3 regions of the Sodalis sp. RH14 genome follow, and region 2 is predicted to be linked to each of the others. Evidence: riboswitches for the same ligand, from Rfam matches in the RefSeq annotation. Region 2 holds a riboswitch; each other region holds the start of a gene.
What was found. A riboswitch is a leader RNA that binds a small molecule or an ion and turns the genes downstream of it on or off. The one in region 2 is predicted to bind thiamine pyrophosphate.

Region 1 (10,672 bases), 1.8 Mb from region 2:
CCCTGACAACCACATCCTCTTTTTTCATCTTAAACCTTAGTTAACTTATTGATTTGTTACCTTCTCAGTATCAAGTTTAACTTATAGATGGAATAAATAATATTGTGCTTATTATTTCCAGGCGGTAAAGGATGCGGTGCCGGCGCGGTGCGGTCCGCCGGCAGGCGATCGCGATTATTATCCGGTCGCATCTAGCTGAAGCTTAAACTAGATTAATATAAACGCGGGATGCCGCTGAGGATACACCGTCTTAAACACCGGTATGAGGGTGGCGCAAGCCCTGGGCGGCAGTCATTAACGCCGCAATGATTGATAAAACTGTTAGAGGTTGCATCCATAGCCTGCCTCTTATATTATCCAAAATCCCACCGGTATTACATGTTGAAACTGCTCTTTATTACCCCTTATGGATAATAAATGATGAGTGTTAGTTAATATGGCAGGCATATTTTATGGAAAAACCCTTAGAGAATAATCAAGATTTCTTTATCCAAACGATGAAAATAGAAATCAAACTTTATCTTCAGCAGATATTCAAGAACGCCAACGCGTTCTGTTTTGCCTACTTTATGATGAATAAAAGCGATAACTTCCCAGCCTATATAATATCCGACTACCCCAGCGGCTGGCTGAATCAATACCGCAGTTACGGTTATCAAAAAATCGACCCGGTGATGCTCATCGCCTGCCGGAAATTCACCCCTTTTTTTTGGCCTGATAATCCGTCGATAATACAAGAGCATAGCTTTTTCAGGCTGTCAAAATATTACCGGCTTGACAGCGGCTACACTTTTACGTTGCATGATTGCGATAACAACCTGGCTACATTAAGCATCAGCAACCGCCAGGGAAAGGAGGAATTCTATCATTTTATTGAGCAAAACAAAGAAAGACTGCAGATGCTGCTGATTAGCACTCATGATAAGGTGTTGAACTTTATGCAAAATACGTTGCCCGACGCCACATCCCATGGCGAGAGATCACACGTCCAGGCACTGTCTCCCCGGGAAAAAGAAGTATTATTCTGGGCCAGTGTCGGAAAAACCTATGGCGAGGTCGCGACCATCCTGGCAATACGCGAGGGAACGGTAAAATTTCATATCAGAAATATTATTGATAAGCTAGGCGTTACGAATGCAAAACATGCCATCAGCCGGGCCACGGAACTTAAATTATTTGGTTAACTATCCATTTATCATTTCGCGCAACGCGATCACAACCCTGTCCATCTGTGGGAGTTTTATTATGCTGTCGGCTTAAAATGGACAGCGTTGCCAATATATTTGCAATCATTTATATAGTGTTTAAGATGCAGGCGTTGCCGCGAGAAATTTGATGCTATCATTGCCCGGTGATTCTTCTGGCTGTTGAAGGTAGGCATGATTAGATTCTGTCTTTTTAATTTATTAGCTTTGTTTTCATTAACGGCATATTCCTCTGAGCATCTCCATAAAATAATTTTAATCGATCTCATGAATAATAAGCCAATGTTTTGTCATGCTGAGCCCCGTTGGCGCTTTTCCCCGCCGATAAAAGACGATCCCTGGCTGGCCGGGCGGTTAAGCGCGCTGGCCGAGGCGGGATTTGCCCGCCTGGAGGGGGCCGGGGACAGTGCGCAGTGGTGGTTGACGCCCACCGGCGCCACGGGTGCGCAATTCTGCGGGGACGTTTGTTACGGCCGGATGTTGGTCAGTCCCCAGCGGCCCTGCTCATAGCCTTATTATTAAGTCTGCTGATAATTGTGTTTATGAGATCGACGCCGGCGGAGGGACCAGGCTCCGCCGGCAAACTCACCATTGATCTTTTCTCCCGCCCGCCGGATAATCATGCCACTTGACTCGGGGTGTCCGCCGCTGTGCGCCGGACTGAGATTTTACCCGTATGACCTGATCTGGATAATGCCAGCGTAGGGAAGTCACGGCCTGTTGTCCCGCCGGGTCCGTCTTCCTCAGCGCCGGCTGGGAGCGCTATGATTACCGAACCTGCCGAACTGCCCGGCTTAGCCGCCGCGTCTTCCCTTACCCTGCTGCGCCAGCGCAAGCCATTAGTCCATTGTATGACCAATGACGTGGTACAGGCGTTTACCGCCAATGCGCTCCTGGCCGTCGGCGCCGCCCCGGCCATGGTGATCGAACCCTGTGAGGCGGTTCAGTTCGCCGCCATGGCCGATGCGCTGCTGGTGAATATCGGCACGCTGACCGCGCCGCGGGCCGAGGCGATGATGGCCGCCATTACGTCGGCCAATCAGGCCGGCACGCCATGGGTGCTGGATCCGGTGGCCGTGGGCGCATTAACCTTCCGTACTGAATTCGCCCGGGGCGTATTGCCGTTAAAACCCGCCGCCATTCGCGCCAATGCCTCGGAAATCCTGGCGCTGGCCGGGCAGCCGGCCCTGGGCCGCGGCGTGGACAGCGCCGACGACTCCCGCCTCGCCCTGCCTTTTGCCCGCCGGCTGGCCGCGGACTATGGCACCCTGGTCGCGGTTACCGGCCGGGTGGACTTTATCACCGACGGCGATCGGGTCTGGTCCGTGACCGACGGCGACGCCATGATGACGCGCGTCACCGGTACTGGCTGCGCCTTATCGGCCGTGGCGGCGGCGTTTTGCGCCCTGCCGGGCGATCGGTTGCAGCATCTGGCCGCCGCCTGCAGGATCATGGCGCTGGCCGGGCGGTTAACCGCCCGGGACGCGGCGGGTCCGGGCAGCTTTGCCGTCGGCTTCCTCGACCGGCTGTACGGCCTGCAGGAGGAGGATATACCATGAAGCGCTGCCATAACCTGCTCAGTATCGCCGGCACCGATCCCAGCGGCGGCGCCGGTATCCAGGCTGATTTAAAAACCTTCTCGGCGCTTGGCGCCTATGGCGCCACGGTCATCACCGCGCTGGTGGCGCAAAATACCCGCGGCGTGCAGTCCATCTATCCTATCAGCGCTGAATTCGTCGCCGCCCAGCTGGATTCCGTGCTCGGGGACCTGCGTATCGACAGCGCCAAAATCGGCATGCTCGGGCAGGCGGACATCGTGCGGACGGTGGCGGCAAAACTGCGGCAATATCCCATACCCTATGTGGTGCTCGATACCGTGATGGTGGCGAAAAGCGGCGATTTCCTGCTGTCGCCGGATGCCGTGAGCGCCGTGCGGGATGTCTTATTGCCGCTGGCGTCCATCATCACCCCTAATTTGCCGGAAGCGGCGGCGCTGCTGGGCTGCCGCGCCGCCGCCAGCGAGGAGGAAATGCGCCGGCAGGGCCGGGAACTCCTGGCCTACGGCTGCCAGGCGGTGGTGATGAAGGGCGGCCACCTGCATGGCGACTCCAGTCCCGACTGGCTTATCACCGCCACGGACGAACGGCGTTTCGACGCCGTCAGGGTGAACACCCGGCATACCCATGGCACCGGTTGCACGCTCTCCGCCGCGCTGGCGGCCCTGCGTCCGCTGCATGACGACTGGGCGCAAACGCTCGCGGCGGCCAAAGCCTGGCTGCAGCAGGCGCTGCTACATGCGGATGATCTACAGGTCGGGCAGGGGATCGGGCCGGTCCATCATTTCCACCAGTGGTGGTGACATTCCGGTGAGAATGCCCTGGGCAAAGTTAAGCAGCGAGCGGGCGTCGTGCAGATGCCGGGCGTCGAAGGCGTTGAGCAAATAACTGTTCTCGCCGCGGTGCGGGCGGATGCGCAATGACGGCAGGGGCGTGCCGCCCCGGTATTCCGGTACCGCCGTATAGATATACCCCGGCTGCATCTGGTTGTCTTCATCGCGCCATAATAATTGCAGCGCCGGATAAGGGCCGAGACAGCGGCCGATAAAGACATTCCCGGCCCAGAAACCTTCGTACTCGCCGTCTTTTTGCAGTCGTTTTTCGCTGAACACCGGCGCGTTGATCAAGCCTGATAGCTGGTCGGGCGTTAACGTCTGCAGCAGCTGATGCCACAGCGGATTGCCGTTTTCCAACTGCCAGCAGGCCATGCCGATATAGTCGTTAAGCGCCTGCCAGTCCTGCTCCAGCATGCGCTTGACCGGCTTATCGGTCATATTGCGAAACTGCATCAGCGGGCTGACCATATCGCCCAGCGTATTGTAGGTAATCAGCGTCATGGTGCGCGGATTGCGGCGCAGCGACAGCCAAAGGATTAATTTTGGGATGCGGAACTCAATGGATTGCACGCTGAGCCGGTACTGGTTCTCTTTGGTCAACACAAAACCGTTGGAGGTGCCGCGCTTTTCGCGGTAGTTATGGATAACCACCACGCTGTGGGGCCCCATCCAGCCGGTAATATAATGTTCTTTGTCACTCTGGGTGACTTTCATATCCTCGACCATGTCGCACAGGCTTTTTTCCGTCAGCGTCTCCAGGGGATGGGCTTCCCCGGCGCTGTAGTAAAGCGTTTGCGGCGCGGGCAGGGCGGGTGAAAATGCTTGCATGATAACTTCCTGAAACAGCTACATAGCCTATAGATTACCCTAAGTTGTTATACAAATTCTTGCGCGTGTCGTCCCGGACTGTCGAAAATGTGCGTAAGATCAAATCACTGGCGGCGACATGGCCGGTTCCCCTAGGCCAGCAGCGGACAAAGGGGCGGCAGACGGCATGCCAGCGCCGCCGGCAAGATGGTAATCAGGAATTTTTTTCCCTTCAGCGGCTCACCGTCGAGGTTGAAGGTGACCTCATGCGGCGCCTCGATTTCAAGCCAGGGCAGAGAAGCGGCGATGACATGGGGGTTTTGCTCATCGCTGGTCAGGCTGTTGAGGAGGATCGGCAGCAGCGCCTCCGAGGCGAAAACGCGCAGCTGCAGCAGGCCGTCGTTGATCAGCGCGTCCGGGCAAAGCGCCTGCCCGCCGCCGGCCTGGCGGCCGTTGCCGATACCGATAACCAGCGCCTCGCCCGCCCAGTTAAAGCCCGGGCCGCGGATTGCGCAGCTGTCGGCTTTCAGGGTATCCATGCGCAGCAGACCATGGATAAAATAGGATGCGCCGCCCAGGGCGGATTTCAGCTTGGCCGGCGTCTCGGCGGTGATGCGGGTGCCGAAGCCGCCGGTGGCCATATTGATGAAATAACGATCGTGATTAACCTGGGCGATGTCGATATCCACCGCCTTGCCGTTAATGGCCAGCATCAGCGCTTTATCCAGCTCCTGGGGAATGGCGCAGCTGAGGGCAAAATCGTTGGCGGTGCCCAGCGGCAGGATACCCAGGCAAGGGCGGCGCGCCGCCGGCAGCAGCGCCAGGGCGCTGGCGATTTCGTTAATGGTGCCGTCGCCGCCGCCGGCGATGACCGTGTCCACCCGCAGGCGAACGGCTTCCTCGACGTAGCGCTGCGCGTCTCCATGCTCCCAGGTAACGCGCACGTGCAGCGGAAAACCGGCTTCGCGTTGCTGCTCCACCGCCAGTCTGAGCTCTTCGTTACCCGCGCTTTTGCCGTTCACGATAAGCAGTGAGGCGGGAGTGGTTGCCATGGCTGATTGCATCAATGCCTTTCCTTGAAGTAGGGGTTTTCATACAGAAATGATAATGCGTCATGAAGGGGCTTTTCGCCAAATAAAAAGCCAGCTCAAGGGAGGATGAGCTGGCGAAAGAGGTGGTTCCTGGTGAGGCTGGGTCATTGTTTTGCATTTTGATTCAGCAAGCGCATTATACGCTTTGCCCCCGGTACGTATTGTGACCCAATTCTAATTTCCGGATGACCAATGCTGAATTTCGTTGAACGATCAGCCCGCGGTGCTGTCCGCCGCCGCGACGCTGCCGTGCGGATTACGCGTGGTGGTGCCCGGCAGGTTTCGCAACAATATGGCGAAGCGCACGTCGATAGCCTCCGGGATCGGCAGGTAGACCCTATGGCCGTTGCCCGGCGCCACGTCGGCGTCGGCGCCTTTGCCGGTGACGATGCGTTCCAGGGTAAAGCTGATATTGCCTTGTGGGGTCATCAGTTCCACGCTGTCGCCGCGGGAGAATTTGTTTTTCACGTCCACTTCGGCCAGCCCGTCGCGCCGGGCGCCGGTAAATTCGCCGACGAACTGCTGGCGGTCTGAAACAGAATAACCGTAATCGTAATTCTGCTGATCCTCATGGACATGGCGGCGCAGGAAGCCTTCGGTATAACCCCGGTGCGCCAGGCCCTCAAGCGTTTTGAGCAGGGAGGCGTCAAACGGCTTGCCGGCCACGGCGTCGTCAATCGCCCGGCGATAGACCTGGGCGGTGCGCGCGCAATAATAAAAAGATTTGGTGCGGCCTTCTATTTTCAGGGAATGCACGCCCATCGCCGTCAGGCGTTCCACGTGCGCGACGGCGCGCAGATCCTTTGAATTCATGATATAGGTGCCGTGTTCATCCTCGAACGCGCTCATATATTCGCCGGGGCGCTGGGCCTCTTCCAGCATGAACACCTTGCCGGTCGGCGCGCCGATGCCGAGCGTCGGCTCAACCTGGGTAACGGCGATCGGCTCATGCTGATGAACGATATTGCCTACCTCGTCTTCCTTGCCCTCCTGCACGTTATATTCCCAGCGACAGGCATTGGTGCAGGCGCCCTGGTTGGGGTCGCGCTTATTGAGGTATCCCGACAGCAGGCAGCGGCCGGAATAGGCCATGCACAGGGCGCCGTGGACAAACACTTCCAGCTCGATTTCCGGTACCTGCGCCCGGATTTCCGCAATCTCCTCCAGCGACAGTTCCCGGGAAAGGATCACCCGGGTCAGTCCGGCCTGCTGCCAGAATTTTACCGTTGCCCAGTTTACCGCGTTGGCCTGGACCGACAGATGGATGGGCATGGCCGGAAACGCCTGGCGCACCAGCATAATCAGGCCGGGATCGGACATGATCAGCGCGTCGGGACCCATCTCGACCACCGGCGTGAGATCGCGGATAAAGGTTTTCAGCTTGGCGTTGTGCGGGGCGATATTCACCACCACATAGAATTTCTTACCCAGGCTATGGGCTTCCTGAATGCCCGCGGACAGGTTTTCGTGATTGAATTCGTTATTGCGTACCCGCAGGCTATAGCGCGGCTGGCCGGCATAGACCGCGTCGGCGCCGTAGGCAAAAGCGTAACGCATATTTTTTAACGAACCGGCGGGTGAGAGTAATTCCGGAGTAAACATGATAAATCTCGTCTGATGTCAAGTCAGGCTGCCCCTGCGGGGGCAGTGCAGCACGGGATTTTAGCCCCTGGCGGGGAAAAGATCAGCAAAAACCGATAACAGGCAGGGTTAATTCATCGCAACGGGGACACCGGATGCGCCCCCGGCGGAACGGATCAGGCCGTCAAATCCATGATCTCTTTCGTGGCGGCGCATTCCATCGCGGCTTTGATGCCTCGTCGGGCGGCGGTTTCGGAATTGTAAGGACCGCTTTGGCCGAGGATTTGATAATTGCCGCCCCGCAGAATAAAATACGCATGCCGGTCCCGGCTGCTTTTCAGCTCGTAGTTATTCTCGTCGGGGGCATTGTAACGGGCGAAACGAATGGCATTTTCCGCTGACGCCTTGCTGCAAAAGGTGGCGCTGGATAAAATGATTTCGTCGTTATTACCCTTTAATTTAAATATGAAATGCCCGTTCTTCACTTTTTCCAGCTCATAATGTACGGTTGCCATGTCGGCTCCTCCTCAACGTTGCACGGCGCCTTCGCGCTAAATGAAGTATAGGAGACGATCGCGGCTGTCACCGTGGCTGAATCGGTTAAATTAAATCTCCGGGCTCGGCTTCCCAGCGATAGCCCATGCCGTAGACGGCGCGGATAAACACCACATCGTCGGCCAGTGCTTCCAGCTTGCGGCGTAAATTCTTGATATGGCTGTCTATGGTGCGGTCGGTCACCACGCGGTAATCGTCATACAGCTGGTTGAGCAGGGCTTCGCGCGAAAAGACCTGGCCGGGCGCGCCGGCCAGTATTTTCAGCAGGCGGAATTCCGCCGGGGTTAAATCCAGCGCCAGATCGCGGTAGCTGGCCTTGAACCTGTTCTCGTCGATTTTTAACGGACTGGGCTGCGGCGCGCAGGCCTGCGGACGATAGCAGCGGCGCATGATGGCCTTGACCCGGGCCACCACTTCCCGCGGGCTGTAAGGTTTGCAGATATAATCATCCGCGCCGATTTCAAGGCCCAGCAGGCGGTCGATCTCATCGGTCTTGGCGGTCATCATGATAATCGGCACATCGGAAAAGCGCCGGATATCGCGGCACACCGACAAGCCGTCGCGGCCCGGCAGCATCAAATCCAGCAACACCAGCGCGGCCGGCGTCTTCAGCAGATAGTCGGCCACTTCGTCGCCCCGCGTCAGCCAATGGGTGCGATAATCCGCCGCCTGGAGGTAATCCACCAGTAATTGCCCAAGCTTGGGCTCATCCTCGACGATAAGGATGGTTAGCGGCGCGCTGTCGAGTTCGCTCATAGAGTCCTGGGTGCCCGTTGATCGAGGGGTAATTGTACCGTGATTTGCAGGCCGCCAGAAGCCGAATGCGCGGCCGATATGCGTCCCCCGTGCGCCTCGACGATATTCTGGCAAATAGGCAGCCCGAGCCCCGAGCCGCCGCTGGCGCGATTGCGTGAGCCCTCGGTACGGTAGAAACGTTCAAAAATCTGCGTAAGCTGGTCATCCTCGACCCCGGGCGTGCTGTCCCGCCAGCGCAGCGTCAGGCTGTCTTCCCGTATCCATCCCTCGACGGCCACGCTGCCCGGGGCGTCGGTATAACGCAAACTGTTTTCCAGCAGGTTGAGGAACAGCTGCGTCAGGCGATCCGCATCGCCGAATATCCATGCCTTATCGGGCAGCGCCAGGGTCAGGTCCAGCCCTTTGAGCACAAAACGTTCCCGAAACGAGGCCGCGGCGATAGCCAGGATATGGATGGCGTCCACCCGGTCCTTGCGATAGGCCAGCGCGCCTGAGTCGGAGAGGGAAAGCTGATGCAAATCATCCACGAGCTTGGTCAGGATGGCGACCTCCGCCTGCAGGGACGCGAGGGATTCGCCGGTGGGCTGGCGCACCCCGTCCTGCAGCGCTTCCAGCTCGCCGCGCAGTATCGACAGCGGCGTGCGCAGCTCGTGGGAAATATCGGCCATAAACGCGCGGCGCATGGCGTCGTTTTTTTCCAGCGACATGGCCAGCTGGTTAAAGTCATTGGCCAGCCGCCCCAGCTCATCCTGGGTGCCGGTCTCCACCCGGGTTGAAAAGTTGCCGGCGGCCAACTGATGGGTCCCGCTCACCAGCCGTTTGACCGGCGCCAGCAGGCCGCGCGCGGTCAGCCAGGTAACCGCCGCCGCCAGCAGTCCCGCCAGCGCGACAATCAGCCAGCTGGTGCGCCGCTGCTGGGCGTCGAAACTGATATCCGCATCGCGTGTCAGGCGCTCGACCGGCGTCGACATCACCCAGCCGACCAGGGTGCCGTTCACGTTGATCGCACGGCGCGGGCCTTCATCCGGCAGGGGGCCGCCCGGCCCGACCAGCTTTTGCCGCTGCGCGTCCACCACCCAGATCTGGGTGCGCAGGCCGTGGGGCGGCAGGTTCTTGCCCTCGTCCAGGTTTTGTTCAAAGGAACGCAGCAGCTGATAGACAAAACGATCGTTATTGCGCAGGAAACGCCAGTCGCCGTGCAGCTGGTACTGTTCGGCCAGCGCGGTGCTTAACAGCTCGATGCGCTGGTTATTGCTGCGTTTAATATAATCGATAAAACCGCGCTCAAAGCTGACGCGCACGCCCCAGTGCATGGTAATCACCACCAACATGCAGGTGGCGAAAATGGCGAGGAACAGCTTTGCGGTAATGCCGAATTTCATTTTTACGCCTTATTGGCCCTTCGGGTCGCTTTGGGATAATAGCCCATTGGGCGAGGTGTCCGGCGGTACGCGCATAAATACCAGCGCCGGCAGGGCAATCACCACCGCCATGCATAAATAGGTGGCGATAAACACGCCGTGGATATCGCCTGTCGCCAGCGGCGCCTGACCGCCGGCAAACAAGCCCAACAGGATGCCCACCGTGGTCACGCCCAGGCTCATGGACAGCTGCATCACCATCGACAACAGGCTGTTGCCGCCGCTGGCCAGCGGATCGGGCAGATCCTTGAGCGTCAGGGTGTTCATCGAGGTGAAACGCATGGCGTTAACCACCCCCTGGAAAAACAGTACCACCGGAATGGCGTAAGTCCAGCCCGCCAGCGCCACCAGCGGAAACACCAGGCTCACCGCCGCCAGCCCGAGCGTGGCGCCGGTCAGGACGTTCCGATAACCGGCGCGGTTGACCAACTGCACGATAATGCGTTTGGTGCCCATGCTGCCTATCACCATCGGGATCATCATCAGCCCGGCGTGGAAAGGGGTGTAGCCCATGCCGAGCTGTAAAAACAGCGGCGTCATAAATGGCAGCATGCCGCTGCCGATGCGGCCCAGCAGGCTGCCGAGCAGGCCGATGGCGAAGGTGGGCGTTTCAAACAGCCGCAGGTTGAACAACGCGTTTTCATTGCGCCTGGCGTGCAGCCAGTAGCCAAACAGCGCCAGCAGGCCGGTCAGCATCAGGCCGACGATATACGCCGGGGGGATATTCAGCCCTTTATGGCCTTCCAGCCCCAGGGTCATGGTGGCCATGCCCACCGCCAGCAGGAAAAATCCGCCGATATCAAAGCCGCGGGTTTCCATTTTGTAGTTCGGCATCAGCAGCCAGGTGATCAGGGCGCCGACAAT
Region 2 (10,672 bases):
CGCAAATTTTATCGGCTCGCGTATTTTATCAAGCGGCGGCTTTTTTCAGTAAAAAACCGCCGCTTGATACCAGTTTTTTATTAAAGCTATCCAATCAAGGGATAAATTGACCATGCAACAACCACGTCCTGTTCGCCGCGCCTTGCTCAGTGTGTCTGACAAAGCCGGTATCGTAGAATTCGCTCAGTCATTATCGCAACGCGGCATCACGCTGCTCTCCACCGGCGGCACCGCGCGGCTGCTGGCGGAGGCAGGGCTGCCGGTGACCGAGGTTTCCGATTACACCGGTTTTCCAGAAATGATGGATGGACGGGTGAAAACCCTGCATCCCAAGGTCCATGGCGGCATTCTGGGGCGTCGCGGCCAGGACGATGCGATTATGCAACAGCACCATATCGACCCCATCGATATGGTGGTGGTTAATCTTTATCCGTTTGCCAGCACAGTGGCGCGTGAAGGCTGTACCCGCGAGGAAGCGGTGGAGAATATCGATATCGGCGGGCCTACCATGGTGCGCTCCGCCGCCAAGAATCATAAAGACGTGGCGATCGTGGTTAACAGCGGCGATTACGCCGGGATCATTGCCGAGCTGGATGCGCATAACGGCTCGCTGACGCTGGCGACCCGTTTTGATCTGGCCATCAAGGCCTTTGAGCATACCGCCGCCTACGACAGCATGATCGCCAACTACTTCGGCAGCCAGGTACCGGCCTATCACGGCGATACCACCGTACCCGCCGGCCGTTTCCCACGCACCCTTAACCTGAACTTTATCAAAAAACAGGATATGCGCTACGGAGAAAACAGCCATCAGCTGGCCGCCTTCTATATAGAAGAGCCGGTGCGGGAAGCCTCGGTCGCCACCGCGCGGCAGTTGCAGGGCAAGGCGCTATCCTATAACAATATCGCCGATACCGACGCCGCCCTGGAGTGCGTAAAGGAATTCGCCGAGCCGGCCTGCGTGATTGTCAAGCATGCCAATCCTTGCGGCGTGGCCACCGGCGGCGCGTTGCTCGAGGCATATGAGCGCGCCTATAAAACCGATCCCACCTCGGCGTTTGGCGGCATTATCGCCTTTAACCGCCCTCTTGACGCCGCCGCCGCGCAAGCCATTATCAGCCGCCAGTTCGTGGAAGTGATTATCGCGCCGTCCGTTAACGACGACGCCCTGGCCATCCTTGCCGCCAAGCAAAATGTCCGGGTACTGGCCAGCGGCGTCTGGTCGTCCCGGGTGCCGGCGCTGGACTTCAAGCGGGTTAACGGCGGCCTGTTGGTACAGGATCGCGACTTAGGCATGGTCGGCGAGGCGGATCTGCGCATCGTCACCGAACGCCGGCCGACCGCAAGCGAGCTGCGCGACGCGCTTTTTTGCTGGAAGGTGGCTAAATTCGTTAAATCCAACGCCATCGTTTATGCCCGCGATAACATGACCATTGGTATCGGGGCGGGCCAGATGAGCCGCGTTTATTCGGCGAAAATCGCCGGCATCAAGGCGGCGGACGAAGGGCTGGACGTGCGCGGCTCGGCCATGGCCTCCGATGCGTTTTTCCCGTTTCGCGACGGAATTGACGCGGCGGCGGCGGTCGGCATCAGCTGCGTGATCCAGCCCGGCGGTTCCATTCGCGATGACGAAGTCATTGCCGCGGCCAACGAACATGGCATCGCCATGATCTTTACCGATATGCGTCATTTCCGCCACTAAGCCCAGGAGCGACCAATGAATATCTTAATTATCGGGAACGGCGGCCGCGAGCATGCCCTGGCCTGGAAGGCCGCCCAATCGCCGCTGGCGGATAAAGTCTACGTGGCGCCCGGCAATGCCGGCACCGCCCTCGAACCGGCGCTTGAAAACGTCGACATCGGCCCGACCGATATCCCGGCGCTGGTCGCCTTCGCCCAAAGCCACGCCATCGGCCTGACCATCGTCGGCCCCGAAGCGCCGCTGGTGATGGGCGTGGTGGATGCGTTCCGCTCAGCCGGCCTGCCGGTATTCGGCCCGACCAAAGCGGCGGCGCAGTTGGAAGGCTCGAAGGCGTTTACCAAGGATTTCCTGGCCCGCCACCATATCCCCAGCGCGGAATACGGTAACTTTACCGATATCGACCAGGCGCTGGCCTACGTGCGCAGCAAAGGCGCGCCCATTGTTATCAAAGCGGACGGCCTGGCCGCCGGCAAAGGCGTGATCGTGGCTATGACGCTTGCGCAAGCGGAAGCGGCCATTGAGGATATGCTGGCCGGTAACGCCTTCGGCGATGCCGGGCACCGCATCGTGGTGGAGGAATTCCTGGAAGGCGAGGAAGCCAGCTTTATCGTGATGGTGGACGGCGATCATGTCGTGCCGATGGCCACCAGCCAGGACCATAAACGGGTCGGCGACGGCGATACCGGTCCCAACACGGGTGGCATGGGGGCATATTCCCCCGCCCCGGTGGTTACGGATGAAATCCACCAGCGCGTTATGGATCAGGTTATCTGGCCGACGGTGCGCGGCATGGCGTCGGAAGGGAATATCTATACCGGCTTTTTATATGCCGGACTGATGATCAACGCCGATGGCCAGCCAAAGGTGATTGAATTTAACTGCCGCTTCGGCGATCCGGAAACCCAGCCCATCATGCTGCGCATGCGTTCCGATCTGGTGGCGCTGTGCCTGGCGGCCACCGAAGGGCATCTGGATCGGGAAAGCTCGTTATGGGATGAACGACCGGCCCTGGGTGTGGTCCTGGCCGCCGGCGGCTATCCGGGGGATTACCGCACCGGGGACGAAATCAGCGGCCTGCCGACGGCTGAGACAGCAGGCGAAAAAGTCTTTCATGCCGGCACCTGTCTGGCGGACGGTAAGGTACTGACGCAGGGAGGGCGGGTTTTGTGCGTTACCGCGCTGGGCGAAACGGTGGCGGATGCTCAGGCCAGGGCCTATCACGCGGCGAAGTCTATTCGCTGGCAGGACAGTTTCTGCCGGTCGGATATCGGCTATCGCGCGATCCAACGCGAGCAATAATCCTGTCATCATCTGGTGTCGCGCATTCATGACGTTGGGCAATGCGCGGCGCCCTGTCGATGTCGGCTTGCAGGCGGGTGACTACAACTCGCTTTTTTTAGGTTGCCAGTGGCAGAAGTCTTCATTGGCGACCAGTAACAGCTGCGTCCCTTCCGGTGCCTCCAGCCAGGCGATGCCCAGTTGCCCGGTGGAATGTTGGGCGCGCGCCGCAATCCACGAGGCCGAGCGCTGGTCAAAATCAGGCCGCGCCGTCTTGCCGTCGCAGGTGGCTATCACGCCGTCGCGCCATATCCCCTGCATCAGCTTTACCTGTCCGGCACGTAGCGTGCTGCTGACATCCAGCAGTCGCCTGGCTTCAAACTGATACAACGCCAGTTCGTCATCACTGAGTTTTTCACGCAGCCCATCGCGCTGACGCTGCATATAGCTGGGATTACCCTGATCGTCAAAGCGGATTTGCACGGTTTGCGGATGTGCGCCGTTTTGCGTCCGGTTAATCTGGCGCACGTCGTCATGGAGGAATTGATAGCGGGTAATGATGGTATTTTCGCCCTGATAGGGGCTGTAGACGCTGACGATATTGACCGTTTGCTGTGCCGCGTCGTCTTTACGCCATAAGCGCATGGCGCCCCGATCGGCGACATAACCGCTGGCGGTGAACGCAGGCGGCGCCTTGGAATGCGAACCGCATGCCGTGAGGAGACAGGCCAGCAGCCCGAGCCAACCGCACCGGCGCAAAAACAAAAGGGGCACGGTTGCCCCTATGCTTAATCTTTTCACCAACACACGGTGGTTACTTAACAGCGTCTTTCAGAGCCTTGCCAGAAACAAATGCCGGAACATTGGCCGCGGCGATTTTGATTTCTTTACCGGTCTGAGGATTACGGCCAGTGCGTTCGTTGCGATGATTAATTTTGAAAGTACCGAAACCAACCAATTGTACTGCATCACCCTCTTTAAGAGACTCGGTAATTGCTGCCAAAGTGGATTCCAGAGCCGACTTCGCCTGCGCCTTCGAAAGATCGGCCTTATCAGCAATTACATCAATCAGTTGAGTCTTGTTCATATGTTATCCTTACAGTGTGTTTATCGCTTGCTAAGCATCGAGTACGACGGATAAGCCGGAATACGGCACTCTCCTGCAAACACGCACCGATAGCCACTTTTTTTATGCCCCCCCAAATGTAGACCAGACGGGGTGCAGATGTGAAGTATTAAGACATGGCAAAACAGGTCTTAAATCACGTTTTATTGCCTTATTGCTGTAAAATTATTCCAATATTGCTAATTCCGGCTTCGCGCAGGTCTGCGCGCAGCCCTTTGATCAATTCTACGTCGCGGTTTTCACAATCAGCTAACAGGCGAAAAATTTCCCACTGAATGTCCCATTCCTCTTCAATCGAGGGCAGGGCATTCAGCTCCTCTTCCGTCATTTCCCGCTCCGCATGGGTCATTTCCAGCATGGCCACGGTGCGGATAGAGGTTTCGCTGACGGTGACGGCATGCTCCAGCGTTTCACCGCTCAGCCGCGAGTGCAATAATTCACTCAGGGCCACACAGGCATCAATCGCCGGATAAACGCCGTAAAAATCGTAATCATCCGCTGCGGGAATGCATTCTTCCAGCTTTTCCAATTGTAAATCAAAATTGACCTTAGCATCTTTAACAACCTGTGTCTCCCAAACCAGGTCGAGAATACGCCGGTAGACGGCAGGGTCGCCAAAGCCGGTCTGCACGCAGAACAGTTGATAATTGGGGTACATCCGTTCACACAGCGACGCCATAAAAATGACGTGCTGCCAGGCTTCCTGCTTTTCCAGACGTAAATGTATCGGGTTACGTAACATCGCGCTATTCCATTACTCTTAATCTGCGTCGCAGTGTACCTGAAATTAGCCGGTTACCCTATTCCAGGTCGAAAAAGTCCGGTTCGCCGCGCCCCTGCTCCCACTGTTTAAACGCGGTGCGATTAGAGGCCACCGCATCCGCCCAGCGGGTAGGCTCCGGCAAGCGGTAGCCGCGCATGCATTGTTGTACCCAATACAGGGCAGTGTCCATACCGACGCGATGGCCGGTGGAGATGAATAAAGGATTGCAGCGGATCTTGCTGCGCCATACCCAGGCAAGCTGTTCGCCTTTATCCATCAGCGGCGCCCTGGCGCCCGCCTCATCGCTCAAGGGCTCAAACCGGCCGCACAGCCGGCGCTTAGCCACGCCGATAGTCGGCTGGTCGACCAACAGACCAAAATGGCTGGCGACGCCCAGACGGCGCGGGTGGGAAATACCATGGCCATCGACGAACAGCAAATCCGGCCGCTGATTCAGCTGTTCCCAGGCGGCCAGCAGGGCGGGATACTCGCGAAACGACAAAAAACCCGGAATATAAGGCATGGTGGTCGTTACACGGGCAATGCGGTATTCGAGAAGCTCCAGCGACGGAAAACGCAGCAGCGCGATAGCCGCGCGGGTAACGTCGCCCCCCTGTTCGAACCCCACATCGGCGCCGGCGATTATCGCGGGCGTGGAAAAAGCGAAATCGTCATGGCGTATGACCCTACTGGCGGTGGCGACCTGCTCGGCGCGCAATGCTGTTATATCCATGTTTTTTCCACCTTTTTCACCAGTCTTTACAGATGATAGGGGCGCGACAGGCGATGCACCGCCTCAACAAAAATGCCCGCATGTGCCGGCGGCACGTCCTGATGGATACCGTGCCCCAGATTGCAGACATGCCCCTCACCCCGGCCGAAACCGGCCAGAATGGACTCCACTTCCTGTTCAATACGCGCCGGCGGCGCGTACAACACCGAAGGATCCATATTGCCCTGCAGCGCGACCTTATCGCCCACGCGACGGCGCGCCGCCTGAATATCGGTGCTCCAGTCCAGGCCCAGCGCATCGCAACCGGTTTGCGCCATGGCTTCAAGCCATTGGCCTCCGCCTTTGGTAAACAGCGTTACCGGCACCCGGCGGCCTTCATGCTCCCGCTGCAGGCCGTCGATGATTTTTTGCATGTAATCAAGGGAAAACTCAAGATAGCCGCTGCCGGTCAGCACGCCGCCCCAGGTATCAAAGATCATCACCGACTGCGCCCCGGCGCGAATCTGGGCGTTCAGGTACAGCGTTACGCTCGCCGCCAGCTTATCGAGCAATAAATGCAGCGTCTGCGGCTCGGCGTACATCATTTGTTTGATTTTAGTGAAGACTTTGCTGGTGCCGCCTTCAATCATATAGGTGGCCAGGGTCCAGGGACTGCCGGAGAAGCCAATCAACGGCACTTCTCCGCGCAGGTTGCGCCGGATGGTGCGTACGGCGTCCATCACATACCCCAGCTCCACCTCCGGATCCGGTATCGGCAACTGCTCCACGTCGGCTTTACAGGTAATCGGACGGGCAAAGCACGGCCCCTCCCCCTGTTCAAAATACAATTCCAGTCCCATGGCGTCGGGAACCGTCAGGATATCCGAAAACAGGATCGCGGCATCAAGCGGAAAACGACGCAACGGCTGCAAGGTCACTTCACAGGCCAGTTCGGCATTCCTGCACAGTGACATAAAATCACCGGCCTCGGCGCGGGTGGCTTTATATTCCGGCAGATAACGCCCGGCCTGGCGCATCATCCATACGGGCGTGACATCAACAGGCTGGCGCAGCAGGGCGCGCAGATAGCGGTCGTTCTTCAGTTCATGCATACAGGATTCCCTTGCAGTTATGAATGGAGTGTAGCATGCGGGCCGTCATTTTCCCGATCGGCGCGGCAGAGCGCGACCGTGTCCTCAATTAAGCGCCTGGCCACGGTGCCGGGCGGCGGCAGCAGGGGCAGCGCGTCATAACGGTACCAGCCGGCATCAAGGATTTCATTATGATCGGGGGTGATTTCGCCGCCGGCGTACTCCGCCATAAACGCCATCATCAGCGAATGCGGGAAAGGCCAGGGCTGCGAGGTGACATAACGGACGTTTTTCACCTTAATCCGCGTCTCCTCCATGACCTCGCGGGCCACGGTCTGCTCCAGGGTTTCCCCCACCTCGGCAAAACCGGCCAGCACCGTGTAAATGCCGCCGCGATGGCGGGTATGCTGGGCCAGCAGGATATCGTCGCCGCGGCGGATCGCCACGATAATACAGGGCGCGATTTGCGGATAATACCGTTCATGGCAATGATCGCACAGGCAGGCCCATTCCCGGTTACTGACGCGCATCTCATGGCCGCAGTAGCCGCAATAGCGATGGGAACGATAAAACTCCGCCAGTTGCACGCCCCGGCCCGCCAGTTGGAACAAGCCTGGGTCGCTATCGATGATCTGGCGCACCGAGCCCATATCCCGGGGCATGGCGTGGCGTACCAGCCAGGCGGGCGACCCCTCCCATTCGCCGATAAGCGTCGCTGTCAATCCTTGAAGTGACCAGGCCGATGCCGTTCCAAATGGCAGTTCCCCCTTGGGTAACCACAATTTGCTGTCCTGGCTGACGATCCACCAGCCATTTTCGCTACCGTTGAGTTCTTGTTCCATTTTAGTTGCACTACCTCTTATTCACTGGCAAGCTAGAAATTAGCTTTAATTGATGAGTAACGCAGCGTTACTTTATTACATCGGAGTCAATCATGCTAAACCAGCTGGACATTCTGGCTCAACGCGTTGGCGGCAGTAACGAACTGATCGATCAGTGGATACTGGCCCGCAGGAAGTTGCTCATTGCGTATTACCATCTCATCGGTCTTAAGCCCAATAAAGAAAAGCATACTCCCCTGGACGAAAACGCGCTGGACGACTTTTGCCATAAACTGGTGGACTACCTTTCCGCCGGCCATTTCCATATCTACGATCGTATCGTTCAGGACGCGGACGATACCAGCAGCAGCAAAAGAATCATCAGTACCCAGTTGTATCCGGCGTTGCAGGAAAATACCAAACAAATCATGGCATTTTATGATAGCCAATTGGAAACGGCCATCGATCATGATAACTGTATGGAGTTCCAACAGGCGCTTTCCGGCGTGGGCGAGGCCCTGGCCACGCGTTTTGCCCTGGAGGACAAACTGATCCAGCAGGCGCTGGAATATAAAGCGGACTACCTGGCCTCGGTGCCGGCCGCCAATAATCCGGACGTATCGCGTCTGGCGTAATTTTGCGGTAAGCAGTAAGTCGTAACCGGTCCTTCACGGGCCGCTATATCTTGTCGGAGTGCCTAGCGCGTACATTACGCCAGGCTGAGACCGTTAATTCGGGATCCGCGGAACCTGATCGGGTTAATACCTGCGAAGGGAACAAGAGTAAAGCAACGCTTTGATTTATAGTCTATTTTGCTAAATTCAAAGCCCGGCCTCATTACTCCCGTAGCGCTCCTGACAAGCAATTTTCCCGTTTATTGTGAGGAATTGCTATGTCGTTATCCAAAACCACCCCTTCCCGCCGTGAGCAGCGCGCCCAGGCGCAGGAATTCATCCATCGTCTGAAAGGCGAAGCCTTCCCCAACTCCCGGCGTATTTATCTCCAAGGCAACAGCGCCGACATCCGGGTGCCGATGCGGGAGATCGCGCTTAGCCCCACGCTTATCGGCGGCAACGGCAAAACGCCGCGCTACGAAGAAAACGAGCCGGTGCCGGTATACGACACCGCCGGACCCTATGGCGATCCGGCGACAGAGATAGACGTGCGCGCCGGCCTTCACCGCCTGCGTTCGGGCTGGATTGAACAGCGCGGGGACAGCGAGGCGTTGAACAGCCTAAGCTCGCGTTATACCGGCGAACGCCGGGCCGACGAGGGCCTGGATGAGGTTCGTTTCGCCCCCAGCCATACGCCGCGGCGCGCCAAACCCGGCCGGCGCGTCACGCAATTGCATTATGCCCGCGCCGGCGTCATTACGCCGGAAATGGAGTTTATCGCCCTGCGGGAAAATATGGGCCGCGAACGCATCCGCGGCGACGTATTGCTGCAACAGCATCCCGGCCAGAGCTTCGGCGCGCATTTGCCGCCGGATATTACCCCGGAGTTCGTGCGCCGGGAAGTGGCCGACGGTCGTGCCATTATCCCCGCCAATATCAACCATCCGGAGTCGGAGCCGATGATTATCGGCCGCAATTTCCTGGTCAAGGTCAACGCCAATATCGGCAACTCGGCCGTCAGTTCATCCATTGAGGAAGAGGTCGAGAAGCTGGTCTGGGCGACCCGTTGGGGAGCGGATACGGTGATGGACCTGTCCACCGGCCGCTATATCCATGAAACCCGCGAGTGGATCCTGCGCAACAGTCCGGTGCCCATCGGCACGGTGCCCATCTACCAGGCGCTGGAAAAAGTCAACGGCGTGGCGGAAAACCTGACCTGGGAATGCTTTCGCGACACCTTGCTCGAGCAGGCGGAACAGGGCGTGGACTATTTTACCATCCATGCCGGCGTGCTGTTGCGTTACGTGCCGATGACCGCCAAACGGTTGACCGGCATCGTGTCGCGCGGCGGATCCATTATGGCCAAATGGTGCCTGTCGCATCACCAGGAAAGCTTCCTGTACGAGCATTTTCGCGATATTTGCCAGATTTGCGCCGACTACGACGTCTCATTATCCCTCGGGGACGGCCTGCGTCCCGGCTCCATCCAGGATGCCAACGACGAAGCGCAGTTTGCCGAACTCTATACCCTGGGCGAATTGACCAAAGTTGCCTGGGAGTACGACGTGCAGGTGATGATCGAAGGCCCTGGCCATGTTCCCATGCAGATGATCCGGCGCAACATGACCGAACAGCTGGAGCATTGCCACGAAGCGCCGTTTTATACCCTGGGGCCGCTGACCACCGATATCGCGCCGGGTTACGACCATTTTACCTCCGGCATCGGCGCCGCGCTGATCGGCTGGTTCGGCTGTGCGATGTTGTGCTACGTCACGCCGAAAGAGCATCTGGGCCTGCCGAACAAAGAAGATGTTAAGCAGGGGCTTATTACCTATAAAATCGCCGCTCACGCCGCCGATCTGGCCAAAGGCCATCCCGGGGCGCAAATACGCGATAACGCCATGTCCAAGGCACGCTTTGAATTCCGTTGGGAGGACCAGTTTAATCTGGCCCTGGATCCGGCCACCGCCCGCGCCTATCACGATGAAACGCTGCCGCAGGAATCCGGCAAAGTAGCCCATTTTTGCTCCATGTGCGGTCCGAAATTCTGCTCGATGAAAATCTCCCAGGAGGTCAGGGATTATGCCGCCGCCCAGGCGATTGAGGTACGGGAAAGCGGCATGGCGGAGATGTCGTCGGCGTTTCGCGCCAGCGGCGGGGAAATCTATCTTGCGCCTGAGGATACGGGGGTGGCGAAATGATCGCGCCCGACGCGCCCTTTGCGGCGACCGAGCCCAGGCTCGGGCTCTATCCGGTAGTGGATTCGCTGGCATGGCTGGTCCGGCTGCTGGACGCCGGCGTCGCCACGCTGCAGTTGCGCATCAAGGACCAGCCGGAAGACCGGGTCGAACCGGATATCGAGGCCGCGATTTTGCTGGGACGGAAATACCGCGCCCGGATTTTCATCAACGATTATTGGCGGCTGGCGGTTAAACACGGCGCCTATGGCGTGCACCTGGGACAAGAGGATTTGGCTACGGCGGATTTGGCCGTCATCCAGCGCGCCGGATTGCGACTCGGTCTTTCCACCCACGACGATAGCGAACTGGCCCGCGCTTTGGCGCT
Region 3 (10,672 bases), 790 kb from region 2:
AGCTGCGCGGACCAGGGACGTTGACGCAGCCTCAGCTCGCGGCTGCTCCATAGCAGCATCAGCGTTAGCACCACGCACAGCAGGCCCGCGCCCAGGGCAATGCGCAGCGACGTCAGCAATGCCGACCACAGCGCCGGCTGCGACAGGACCCGCGCCATGCCCGTATTGACACCGCCGGCCACCACGGCCAGCAGGGGCGGCGCCAGCAGCGCCAGCGCCAGGACAATAACCAGCGCGTCGGTCAAACGGCGCGCCAGATTATCGCCGGGATTGCGCCACTGGGAAAAATGCGTCGCGCCGACGGGAAACGCGCGGGTCAGCCGTTGGCTGGACAAGACCAGCCCCAGGCAACAGATCATTTGCACCAGGGCCAGCAGCGCCGCGCGGCCGGGATCGTAGTCATAGCTTAAGGCCTGGTAAATCGCCAGCTCAATGGTGGTCGCCCGCGGTCCGCCGCCCAACGACAGCACCGTGGCAAAACTGGCGAAACACAGCATAAATATCAGCGCCGCCGCAGGCAGCAGTTGACGGCGCAGATAAGGCCACTCAAGAATGCGGAAGAAATGCCAGCCCGCCATGTCCAGCTGCGCGGCCAACTGGCGCTGCTCCACCGGAATGCCTTCCAGCGCCTGCAACAACAGGCGGGTGGCCAACGGCAGGTTAAAAAATACATGGGCCAGCAGGATCCCCCGCAGGCCGTAGGGTGAAAAACCGTAGGGAATATGCAGCCAGAGGCATAGCTGCGCCAGCCAGCCTTGGCGACCATACACGCTCAGGATGCCGAACACGGCCACCAGCACCGGCAGCACCAGCGTCATGGCGCAAAAGCGCAGCAACAGCAGGCGTCCCGGAAACCGCCGGCGGTAAAGCGCCCGCGCCAAAAAAACGGCGGGCAGCACCGATAGCAGCGCCGACAGCAGCGCCTGCCAAAAGGTAAAACGCAGGACATGCCACAGATAGCTGTCCGACAGCACGTCGCGCCATTGGAGCGTCGGCGCGTTCAGCCACAAGGCGCCGACTGCCGTCAGGGCCACGGCCGTCAGCATCAGCGCGGCCAGCAGTCCCGGCCATAACCAGCGCGGTATCATCGGCCAGGCATCATTGGCTGACGGAACGCAACCAATCCTGGGTCCACGCGCCGCGTTTGGCCGCCACGTCATCCGCGCTGAAATTCAGCGTCTTGGCCGGCAATACGTCAAAGCCGGCCGGCAGCGCGGTTTTGATCACCGGATACATCCAGTTGCCTGTGGGAATGGTCTGCTGGAAAGCCGGGGAAACGACAAAACGCATAAACTGCTGCGCCAGCTGCGGATTTTTACTGGCGGCTAATTGTCCGGCCACCTCGACCTGGAGATAGTGGCCTTCGCTGAAGGTCGCCGCCGCATAGTTATCCTTCTTTTCCTCGTTGATATGATAGGCCGGCGACGTGGTATAGCTGAGCACCATGTCCGCTTCTCCTTTCAGGAATAAGCCATAGGCTTCGCTCCAGCCCTTGGGCACGGTAACGGTTTTTTTCGCCAGCCGTTGCCAGGCCTGGGGCGCTTTATCGCCATATACCTGCTGCACCCAGAGCAATAAGCCCAGTCCCGGGGTACTGGTGCGCGGATCTTCGTAAATGATTTTCAGCGCCTGCGGCCCGTCTATCAGCTCATGCAGGCTTTTGGGCGGATTTTTCAGCTTGTTCTTGTCATAGACAAACGCAAAATACCCGTAATCAAAAGGCAGGAAGGTGGGATCATGCCACGCCTGCGGCAAGGTCAGATGAGCGGTGTCGACGTTATGCGCCGTAAAGAGATGCGTATCCTGCGCGGGCTTAAGCAGGTTGTTATCCAGGCCCAGCACCACATCCGCGTCGCTGTTCTTGCCTTCGATGCGCAAACGGTTGAGCAGGGCGACGCCATCTTCCTGCACGACATATTTCAGCTCGCAGCCACAGTCTTTTTCAAAGGCGGTTTTTATCGCCGGCCCCGGGCCCCATTCGGAGGCAAAGGAATCATAGGTATAAACCGTCAGGACGGGTTTTGCCAACGCCGGGGCGGCGGCGAGCAATAGCAGGCAGGGTAACCATTTTTTCAACACTTTGCGCTCCTGGAAAAAAAAAGGCGGCAAAGGCGTTTGAGGCGGCAGCGGGACGCACTCTCAAATCCCTTCGCCGGTATTAGCCGGATCAGGTTCGACGGGTATACTCTCAGCTTGCGCGCCGGCTAACGCTATGCCGGACGCTTCGCACCCCGTTGAGAACAAATGCAAGTGTAATGGTTTTATCCCTGGCTTAACAGCCTGTCTTACGTGTCTAACGTATCTAACGTATCTAACGTGTCTAACGTGTCTTATGTGTCTTATGTGTCTTATGTGTCTTATGTGTCTTGCGGGTCTTGCGGGTCCGGCGGGGCGAACCAGGCGGATTTGAAATCAAACCATCCCAGCGTATTCATCCTGACCCCGCGCATGCTGCGCTGGCCCTGTAGAATCAGCCAATGATGGAACAGCGGGTGCAGGCGATGGCCGGTGATAAGCGATTGGCACCATTGCGCCATGGACAGGCCCTTGCCGCGCCATTTCTCCAGCGCGTCGCTAAGGTCGGCCGGCAGGCAATGATGCATCAGCGGCATCTCGTAAAAGCTGGCGAACAGGGAATAATCCAGCGGCAGGTAAAAATTAGCGCTGCCGAGCCATAAATCGCTCTCGGCCTCACCGTTATGCCAGGTGGCATAATCCACGGTATTGATCACCAGCGCGATGTCCTGCCGGGCCAGCACCGCACCGAGCGCGCGGCAAAGATCATCGAATTCCGAATGGGCGCGATAAACCGTCAGGGTGATGCTGCGCAGCTCCGCGGGCCTTGGCCGCGGTTGCGCGACCCGGCTATGGCGCCAGCGCGGCAGGATACCGTAGGCCGGCGACCAGTAATGCTGGTAGGCCGATCCCGCCTCGGTCAGCATGGCGATGGGATCGATATTTTCACTCAGCCAGCGGCGGGTATCATCGTTTTGCATCAGCGGCGAACGGGCATCAAACAGCAGGAAATAGCAGCCTTCCTCCAGCCGGGTTTCCAATTGACCCGGGGTGCTGTTATCCGCCTGGAGCTGGACGCCGGAATAGCTCAGCTCGGCGGTGAGTTCCGGCAAGATCCAGATATTCACTTCATCAATCAGTGCGCGATAGCCGAAATAATCATCAAAGGCGCGAATCTTCAATAAGCTTTCCCGGTTGTCGATCACCGCATAGGGTCCGGTGCCGACGGGACGGCGGACGAAGTCCGGCATCGTCTCCCATTCCTGCGGCAAAATCATGGCCGGCACGCTGCCCAATAGCCAGGGCAGCCAGTCGTCCGCGGCGGTCAGGGCGACATCAACGGTATTGGGGATGGCGGACGAGACGGCTTTTATATGGCAAAACAGCGGATTTCCCCGCAGGCGCAGCAGCGAGCTGCACACATCCTGCGGCGTCAGTTCCCGCCCATGATGAAAATGGATCGCCGGACGCAGGTAAAAGCGCCATAACAACGGCGAAATTTGCTGCCAATGATGGGCGAGGTCCGCTTCCAGTTCCCCATTTTCCTCATTTATTTTGGTCAGGCCGCTGAAAATCTGCCGCACGATGTGGTTCTCAGAACGCCGCAAAGGACTGCCGGGCAGCAGGTTCAGCAGCGGGCGATAATACAGTACCCGCAATATGTGCTTGCCCTGGCGGAAGCTGCGGCCCAGATGGGAAAGCAGCATCTGGCGTACCCTGTCCTTATCGCCCACCAGTTGGACCAACTGCTCGATGCGATCCTGCTCCAGCAGATCCTCCGCCCGCTGCTGTTGCAACGCCAGGCCGGTATAGTGAAAGGTCAGCTGCGAGCGCTTGCCGCGCCCGGCTGTCGCCTGCCACTGCAGCCAGCCCATTTCCTGCATGGTTTTCAGCAGCGTACGCACATGCCGGCGCGTACAGCTCAGCGCCTGCGCCAGTTCGTTCAGGGTGGTTTCCTGTGTCTTGCCCTGGCAGCTTTGCCACAGGCGGATAAATTGTTGCTGCAGGCGTGGCGAGGACATAAAAGAGGAACACTCCTTAAAAAGTCATCTGTTTTTCTTCCGGTATCTTAAGCCGATACTGGTCGTGTCGAAAGGGCAGAATAGGGATTGTAACGATGAAAATAGCCAATTTGCGCCGGTTTTATCAGCATTATTTTACCGCCATTTGCGGGCGCGGCGTGATCCGTCCCGACAGGGGCCGCAGCGGACAGCGCATGGCGCTGTTGTTACAGGTAACCCAATGGCATACGGATTCACTGTCCGAGCAGGAATACCGGGAGTGGATGTGATGTCTCGTGGCGGGGGGTGATATAAAAGTCCTGCGGTATTTTCGCTTGCCGTAAGTTTGGTTTTATATGTTGAGCCGGGCGCTGGCAAGCGACAAGGGGATGGCAGTCGCGCCATCCCCTTGACCCCGCGCTCCCGGCAGGTCGCGCGCCGCAAGCGGTGCCTTCCTGCGCCGGATCCACCTTTTCGCACCGGCCCGTACGCGCTCCCGGCGCGAACGGGCCTCTCGCCGCGTCCAGCGGCTCGTGCCGGTGGAACCGGCTCCGTCAGCGCGCTCAATGCCGGCCAAAGGGCCGCTCCCCTTATCACCGGCGTTCACATTCCAGGCATTTAAGTTACCGGCGTATAAATTCCCGGCATTTAAGTTACCGGCATACAAATTCCCGGCGTTCAAATAAAGACTTTTTAATTACAGACGTTGGTTTTGACGTTGTACCGGCATAAAGTGCGCTGGCGGCACAATGCCCGGCTGGATGAGCCGCCGGGAGCGGCGAAAGCTAAGGGTCGCGCCGGGAGCGCGTCCCGTGCGGTCCATAAGAAGGGATATTGTGACGCCAGGGACCGCGCAGCGGCGCACGATCTGCCGGAAGCCCGGGAGACAAGAGGGATGGGCTAGCATCCCTCTTGTCGCTTGCCTGCACCAGGCAACAGGGAACGCCGCTGCTAGCGGCAAGAGAAACCTGCTCCCAGCGTACCCACGCCGTCGCCAGCAATCGACACTTAGTGCAAAAACGCCGGCTGGCTCGCCTCATAATCCGCAATCGCGCCTTCATGCTGCAACGTCAGTCCGATACTGTCCAGCCCGTTGATCATGCAATGCTTGCGAAACGCATCGATCTCGAACGGATAGCTCTTCTCGCCGGCAATGACCCGCTGGTGTTCCAAATCCACCGTGAAGGTGATGCCTTCATTGGCCGCGACCAGGAGGAACAGTTCATCCACCTGCTGCGGCGACAACGTAATGGGCAGCAGTTGGCTGTTAAAGCTGTTGCCGTAAAAAATATCGGCAAAGCTTGGCGCGATGATCGCCTGAAAGCCGTAATCGGCCAACGCCCAAGGCGCATGTTCACGCGACGAGCCGCAGCCGAAGTTTTCCCGCGCCAGTAAAATGCTGGCGCCGCGATAGCGCGGTTTATTCAGTACAAAGTCGGGATTGGGCACCTTGCCGGCGTCGTCGAGAAAACGCCAGTCGTTAAACAGATGTTGGCCGAAACCGGTGCGGGTGACCTTTTGTAAAAACTGTTTCGGAATAATGGCGTCGGTATCCACGTTAGCGGCATCCAACGGCGCCACCAGCCCGGTATGTTGGGTAAATTTTGCCATAAAACTGTCTCCTTAATTCAATTCGCGAATGTCGGCAAAATGACCGGTAACCGCCGCCGCCGCCGCCATGGCCGGACTGACCAGATGAGTTCTGCCGCCGCGACCCTGGCGCCCTTCGAAATTACGATTGCTGGTGGATGCGCAACGCTCGCCTGGGTTAAGACGATCGTTATTCATGGCCAGGCACATGGAGCAGCCGGGTAAACGCCATTCAAAGCCGGCGTCCAAAAAGATTTTGTCCAGGCCTTCGGCTTCCGCCTGGGCCTTGACCGGTCCGGAACCCGGCACCACGATGGCCTGTACGCCGGTGGCGACGCGGCGCCCCTTGGCTACGGCGGCGGCCGCGCGTAAATCCTCGATGCGCGAGTTGGTGCAGGAACCGATAAACACTTTATCGATAGCCACGTCGGTCAGGCGGATGCCGGGCTGCAAATCCATATAAGCCAGCGCCTTGGCGGCGGAGTTGCGTTCCGCCGGATCGCTGAACGAGTCGGGCGACGGGATTATCTGGTTAATGGCAATCACCTGACCCGGATTGGTACCCCAGGTGACCTGCGGAGCGATATCGTCGGCGCGCAGGGTGACCACGCTATCGAAGACCGCGTCGTCGTCGGACTTCAGGGTATTCCAGTAGGCGATCGCCTGCAGCCAGTTATCGCTTTTCGGCGCGAACTGGCGGCCCTGCAGATAGGCGTAAGTCGTGTCGTCCGGCGCCACCAGACCGGCCTTGGCGCCCATTTCTATCGCCATATTGCACAGCGTCATGCGGCCTTCCATGCTCAGGGAGGTGATCGCCTCGCCGCAGAATTCCACCACATGGCCGGTACCGCCGGCGGAGCCGGTTTTACCGATGACCGCCAGCACGATATCCTTGGCGGTAATGCCGGGGGCGGCGCGGCCGGTAACTTCAATCTTCATGGTCTTGGCCCGGCCCTGTTTCAGGGTCTGGGTGGCCAGCACGTGCTCCACTTCCGAGGTGCCGATGCCGAAGGCCAGCGCGCCGAAGGCGCCGTGGGTGGCGGTATGGGAATCGCCGCAGACGATGGTCATGCCCGGCAGCGTCATGCCCTGCTCGGGACCGATCACATGTACGATGCCCTGGTAGGGATGATTCAGGTCATACAGCTGGACGCCGAATTCCGCGCAGTTTTTTATCAGTTCCTGCATCTGGATACGGGCCATCTCGCCGCTGGCGTTAATGTCCCTGGTTTGGGTGGAGACATTATGGTCCATGGTGGCAAAGGTTTTTGACGGCTGGCGCACGGGACGGCCCATGGCGCGCAGGCCGTCGAACGCCTGCGGCGACGTCACCTCATGCACCAGGTGACGATCGATATACAATAAAGGCGTTTCTTCCGGCGCTTCGTAGACGACGTGCGCATCATATAATTTTTGATATAACGACTTGCCCATACTCTTCATGCCCCCTGGGTAATATAACCGGCGATAATACTGCCCATCTCATCGGTGCCGACCGCGGCGCCGCTGCCGGCCAGATCGGCGGTACGGTGTCCGGCTTCCAGCGCCTGGTTGACCGCCCGTTCAACGGCGGCGGCGGCTTCATCCAGGCCCAGGCTGTAGCGCAGCAACAGCGCGGTGGACAGGATTTGCGCCACCGGGTTGGCCAGGTTCTTGCCGGCGATATCCGGCGCCGAACCGCCCGCGGGCTCGTAGAGACCGAAGCCTTGTTCATTGAGGCTGGCGGAGGGCAGCATGCCCATCGAGCCGGTGATCATGGCGCATTCATCGGACAGGATATCGCCAAACAGATTGGAGCACAGCAGCACGTCAAACTGGGACGGGTCCTTGATCAACTGCATGGTGGCGTTATCGATATATAAATGCGCCAACGCCACGTCCGGATAATCCTGGGCGATTTCAGTGACGATTTCACGCCACATAATCGAGCTTTGCAGCACGTTGGCTTTATCGATCGAGGTCACTTTGCCGCGGCGCTTGCGGGCGGATTCAAAGGCGATGCGGGCGATGCGCTCGATTTCAAAGCGGTGATAGACCTCGGTATCGAACGCGCGTTCATGCATGCCGCTGCCTTCCCTGCCTTTCGGCTGGCCGAAATAGATGCCGCCGGTCAGCTCGCGTACGCACAGGATATCAAACCCGCGGGCGGCGATATCGGCGCGCAGCGGACAGAAATCCTCCAGACCCGGATACAGCCGCGCCGGACGCAGGTTGCTGAACAGTTTGAAGTGTTTACGCAGCGGCAACAGCGCGCCGCGCTCGGGCTGCTGGGCCGGCGGCAAGTGTTCCCATTTCGGGCCGCCCACCGAGCCGAACAGAATGGCGTCGGCCTGCTCGCAGCCGTTGACCGTGGCGGCGGGCAGCGGGCTGCCGTGGCGATCGATGGCGGCGCCGCCGACGTCGTATTCGCTGGTGGTGATGCGTACGTCAAAACGCTGGCGCACGGCGGTTAAAATTTTGTAGGCCTGCGCCATGACTTCAGGGCCAATGCCGTCGCCCGGCAATACCGCTATATGATATGTCTTACTCATGTTCACACCGTTTCCTGGTAATCCCGTTTATTGTTTTGCCCTTGCAGACGCTGCAGTTCGATTTCGACCTGCCGCGCGCGCCAGATATTGTTCATCACGTGTATCATTGCCTTGGCCGAGGATTCGATGATATCGGTGGTCAGGCCGACCCCGTGGAAGCGGCGGCCGTGATAATCCACCACGATATCCACCTGGCCCAGCGCGTCGCGGCCGTGGCCTTTTGCGGTCAGCTGATATTTCTGCAGCGTGATGGGATAGTCGGTGATCCGGTTCAGCGCCTGGTAGACCGCGTCCACCGGACCATTGCCGGTTGCCGCTTCGGATTTGGTTTCCTCGCCGCACACCAGCTTAACCGACGCCGTGGCCATATCGTTGGAGCCGGACTGGACGCTGAAATAGTCCAGGCGGAAATGTTCGGGTTCTTCCTGCTGCTTGCTGATAAACGCCAGCGCTTCGAGGTCGTAATCGAATACCTGGCCTTTTTTGTCCGCCAGCTTGACGAAGGCGGCATACAGTTCGTCCAGATTATAATCCTGTTCCTGATAGCCCATTTCCTGCATGCGATGCTTCACCGCCGCCCGGCCGGAACGCGAGGTCAGGTTTAACTGCACTTCCTTCAGACCGATGGTTTCCGGCGTCATGATTTCGTAGTTCTGGCGGTTCTTCAGCACGCCGTCCTGATGGATGCCGGAGGAGTGGGCAAAGGCGTTGGACCCCACCACCGCCTTGTTGGCCGGGATGGGCATATTGCACAGCTGGCTGACAATCTGGCTGGTACGGTAGATTTCCTGATGATTGATATTGGTGTGCACGCCCAGGATATCGGCGCGCACTTTAATCGCCATGATCACTTCTTCCAGCGCGGTGTTGCCGGCGCGCTCGCCGATGCCGTTCAGGGTGCCTTCGACCTGCCGGGCGCCGGCCTGCACCGCGGCGATGGAATTGCCGGTCGCCATGCCCAGATCGTCGTGGCAATGCACCGAGATAATGGCTTTATCAATATTGGGCACGCGTTCATACAGGGAGGTGATGATGCCGCCGAACTGCACCGGGGTGGTGTAGCCGACGGTATCGGGAATATTGATGGTGCGGGCGCCGGCGTTAATCGCCGCTTCGACGATACGGCACAGGTTATCGATCGGGGTCCTGCCGGCGTCTTCGCAAGAGAATTCCACATCGTCGGTGTAGTTGCGCGCGCGTTTGACCGACTGCACCGCCATCTCCATCACCTGTTCGAAGCTGCGCTTGAGCTTGGATTCAATATGCAGCGTGGAGGTCGCCAGGAACACATGGATGCGGAACGCCTCGGCGACGCGCAAGGCTTCGGCGGCCACATCGATATCTTTTTCCACGCAGCGGGCCAGGCCGCAAACCCGGCTGTTCTTGATTTGACGGGCAATGGTCTGGACCGACTCAAAGTCGCCGGGAGAGGACACCGGGAAACCCACTTCCATTACATCGATGCCCATTCTTTCCAGAGCCAGGGCGATTTGCAGTTTCTCTTTCACACTCAGGCTGGCCTGCAATGCTTGTTCACCGTCGCGCAGCGTGGTATCAAAAATTATAACTTGTTGGCTCATGATTAATCCTATCTTCGTTTTTGGACGCGGTTTCTGGGCACGTTGCGCGGGCAAAAAAAAACCCGCGCCATGCGCGGGTTCTTTATCTGGGACGTATGAGTCAGCTCTGAACTCCGTGTACCAGCGTACCGCGCATCGACAGTGCGAGTAGTAGTAGGCCTAGTAGACGGAAAGAAGCGAACATGTTAGAGCGGCGTCCCAGTTCATGAATGAGTCATTGTATTTATAGGTACAGGATTCATTGGCGGGTGTCAACCATTCATACGCAATGCTTATCACCGCGCGCATTTCGCGGTTAATCCATGCAAATGTTAAGATGCTGTAATTATCCCGTCCAGCAGCGCGGTGGGTTTTGTGCCGCGTTAAAAGCAGTGTTTTATAGCGTCAATCTCGAGAACGGTAGCGTAAAAATTATTAGCGCCGCCGCGGTGCTGATTTTTGCTATTTGCCTGCCTTATCATCTGGCGTTATCGTTACCGGTCATAAATTAATAACAAAAATATTTCAGGGGCAGCTTTTCCCATCCCTGTGCCAAGCGACAGCGGCCTGTTGCTGCTGCGAAGAACCTACGTAAGCCTGGAGGCAAACCCATGGAGATGTTGTCAGGAGCCGAGATGGTCGTCCGATCGTTAATCGACCAGGGCGTGAAGCATATATTCGGTTATCCCGGCGGGGCCGTGCTGGACATCTACGATGCGCTGCATACGGTAGGCGGGATCGATCATATCCTGGTGCGTCACGAGCAGGGCGCGGTGCATATGGCCGACGGCTATGCGCGCGCCACCGGCAAGGTGGGCGTGGTGCTGGTGACCTCCGGCCCGGGCGCCACCAATGCCGTGACCGGCATTGCCACCGCCTATATGGATTCCATTCCCCTGGTGGTGATTTCCGGCCAGGTGGCCAGTTCGCTTATCGGTTTCGACGCTTTTCAGGAATGCGATATGGTGGGCATTTC

Region 1: linked by a shared signal. The riboswitch ahead of thiM (hydroxyethylthiazole kinase) and the one ahead of thiC (phosphomethylpyrimidine synthase ThiC) in region 2 are both predicted to bind thiamine pyrophosphate.
Region 3: linked by a shared signal. The riboswitch ahead of thiB (thiamine ABC transporter substrate binding subunit) and the one ahead of thiC (phosphomethylpyrimidine synthase ThiC) in region 2 are both predicted to bind thiamine pyrophosphate.

What each region holds. Positions count from the first base shown of each region.
Region 1 is NZ_CP178739.1:4,210,298-4,220,969, reverse strand. Features, by position in the region: gene ACL2XQ_RS19180 (N-acetyltransferase family protein) at 1-28, opposite strand, end outside; gene ACL2XQ_RS19175 (helix-turn-helix transcriptional regulator) at 453-1,184, shown strand; gene ACL2XQ_RS19170 (hypothetical protein) at 1,488-1,715, shown strand; TPP riboswitch at 1,830-1,930, shown strand; gene thiM (hydroxyethylthiazole kinase) at 1,970-2,764, shown strand; gene thiD (bifunctional hydroxymethylpyrimidine kinase/phosphomethylpyrimidine kinase) at 2,761-3,564, shown strand; gene ACL2XQ_RS19155 (hypothetical protein) at 3,511-4,425, opposite strand; gene yegS (lipid kinase YegS) at 4,557-5,456, opposite strand; gene yegQ (tRNA 5-hydroxyuridine modification protein YegQ) at 5,709-7,097, opposite strand; gene ACL2XQ_RS19140 (YegP family protein) at 7,253-7,591, opposite strand; gene baeR (two-component system response regulator BaeR) at 7,677-8,387, opposite strand; gene baeS (two-component system sensor histidine kinase BaeS) at 8,384-9,769, opposite strand; gene mdtD (multidrug transporter subunit MdtD) at 9,779-10,672, opposite strand, start outside.
Region 2 is NZ_CP178739.1:33,660-44,331, reverse strand. Features, by position in the region: gene ACL2XQ_RS00215 (hypothetical protein) at 1-84, shown strand, start outside; gene purH (bifunctional phosphoribosylaminoimidazolecarboxamide formyltransferase/IMP cyclohydrolase) at 113-1,702, shown strand; gene purD (phosphoribosylamine--glycine ligase) at 1,718-3,001, shown strand; gene ACL2XQ_RS00200 (DUF1481 domain-containing protein) at 3,083-3,754, opposite strand; gene hupA (nucleoid-associated protein HU-alpha) at 3,795-4,067, opposite strand; gene ACL2XQ_RS00190 (YjaG family protein) at 4,258-4,848, opposite strand; gene nfi (deoxyribonuclease V) at 4,907-5,602, opposite strand; gene hemE (uroporphyrinogen decarboxylase) at 5,629-6,693, opposite strand; gene nudC (NAD(+) diphosphatase) at 6,711-7,514, opposite strand; gene rsd (sigma D regulator) at 7,607-8,128, shown strand; TPP riboswitch at 8,173-8,286, shown strand; gene thiC (phosphomethylpyrimidine synthase ThiC) at 8,386-10,308, shown strand; gene thiE (thiamine phosphate synthase) at 10,305-10,672, shown strand, end outside.
Region 3 is NZ_CP178739.1:825,363-836,034, forward strand. Features, by position in the region: gene thiP (thiamine/thiamine pyrophosphate ABC transporter permease ThiP) at 1-1,088, opposite strand, end outside; gene thiB (thiamine ABC transporter substrate binding subunit) at 1,099-2,079, opposite strand; TPP riboswitch at 2,127-2,244, opposite strand; gene sgrR (HTH-type transcriptional regulator SgrR) at 2,358-4,037, opposite strand; gene sgrT (glucose uptake inhibitor SgrT) at 4,133-4,306, shown strand; gene leuD (3-isopropylmalate dehydratase small subunit) at 5,025-5,627, opposite strand; gene leuC (3-isopropylmalate dehydratase large subunit) at 5,640-7,040, opposite strand; gene leuB (3-isopropylmalate dehydrogenase) at 7,046-8,137, opposite strand; gene leuA (2-isopropylmalate synthase) at 8,140-9,717, opposite strand; gene ilvI (acetolactate synthase 3 large subunit) at 10,308-10,672, shown strand, end outside.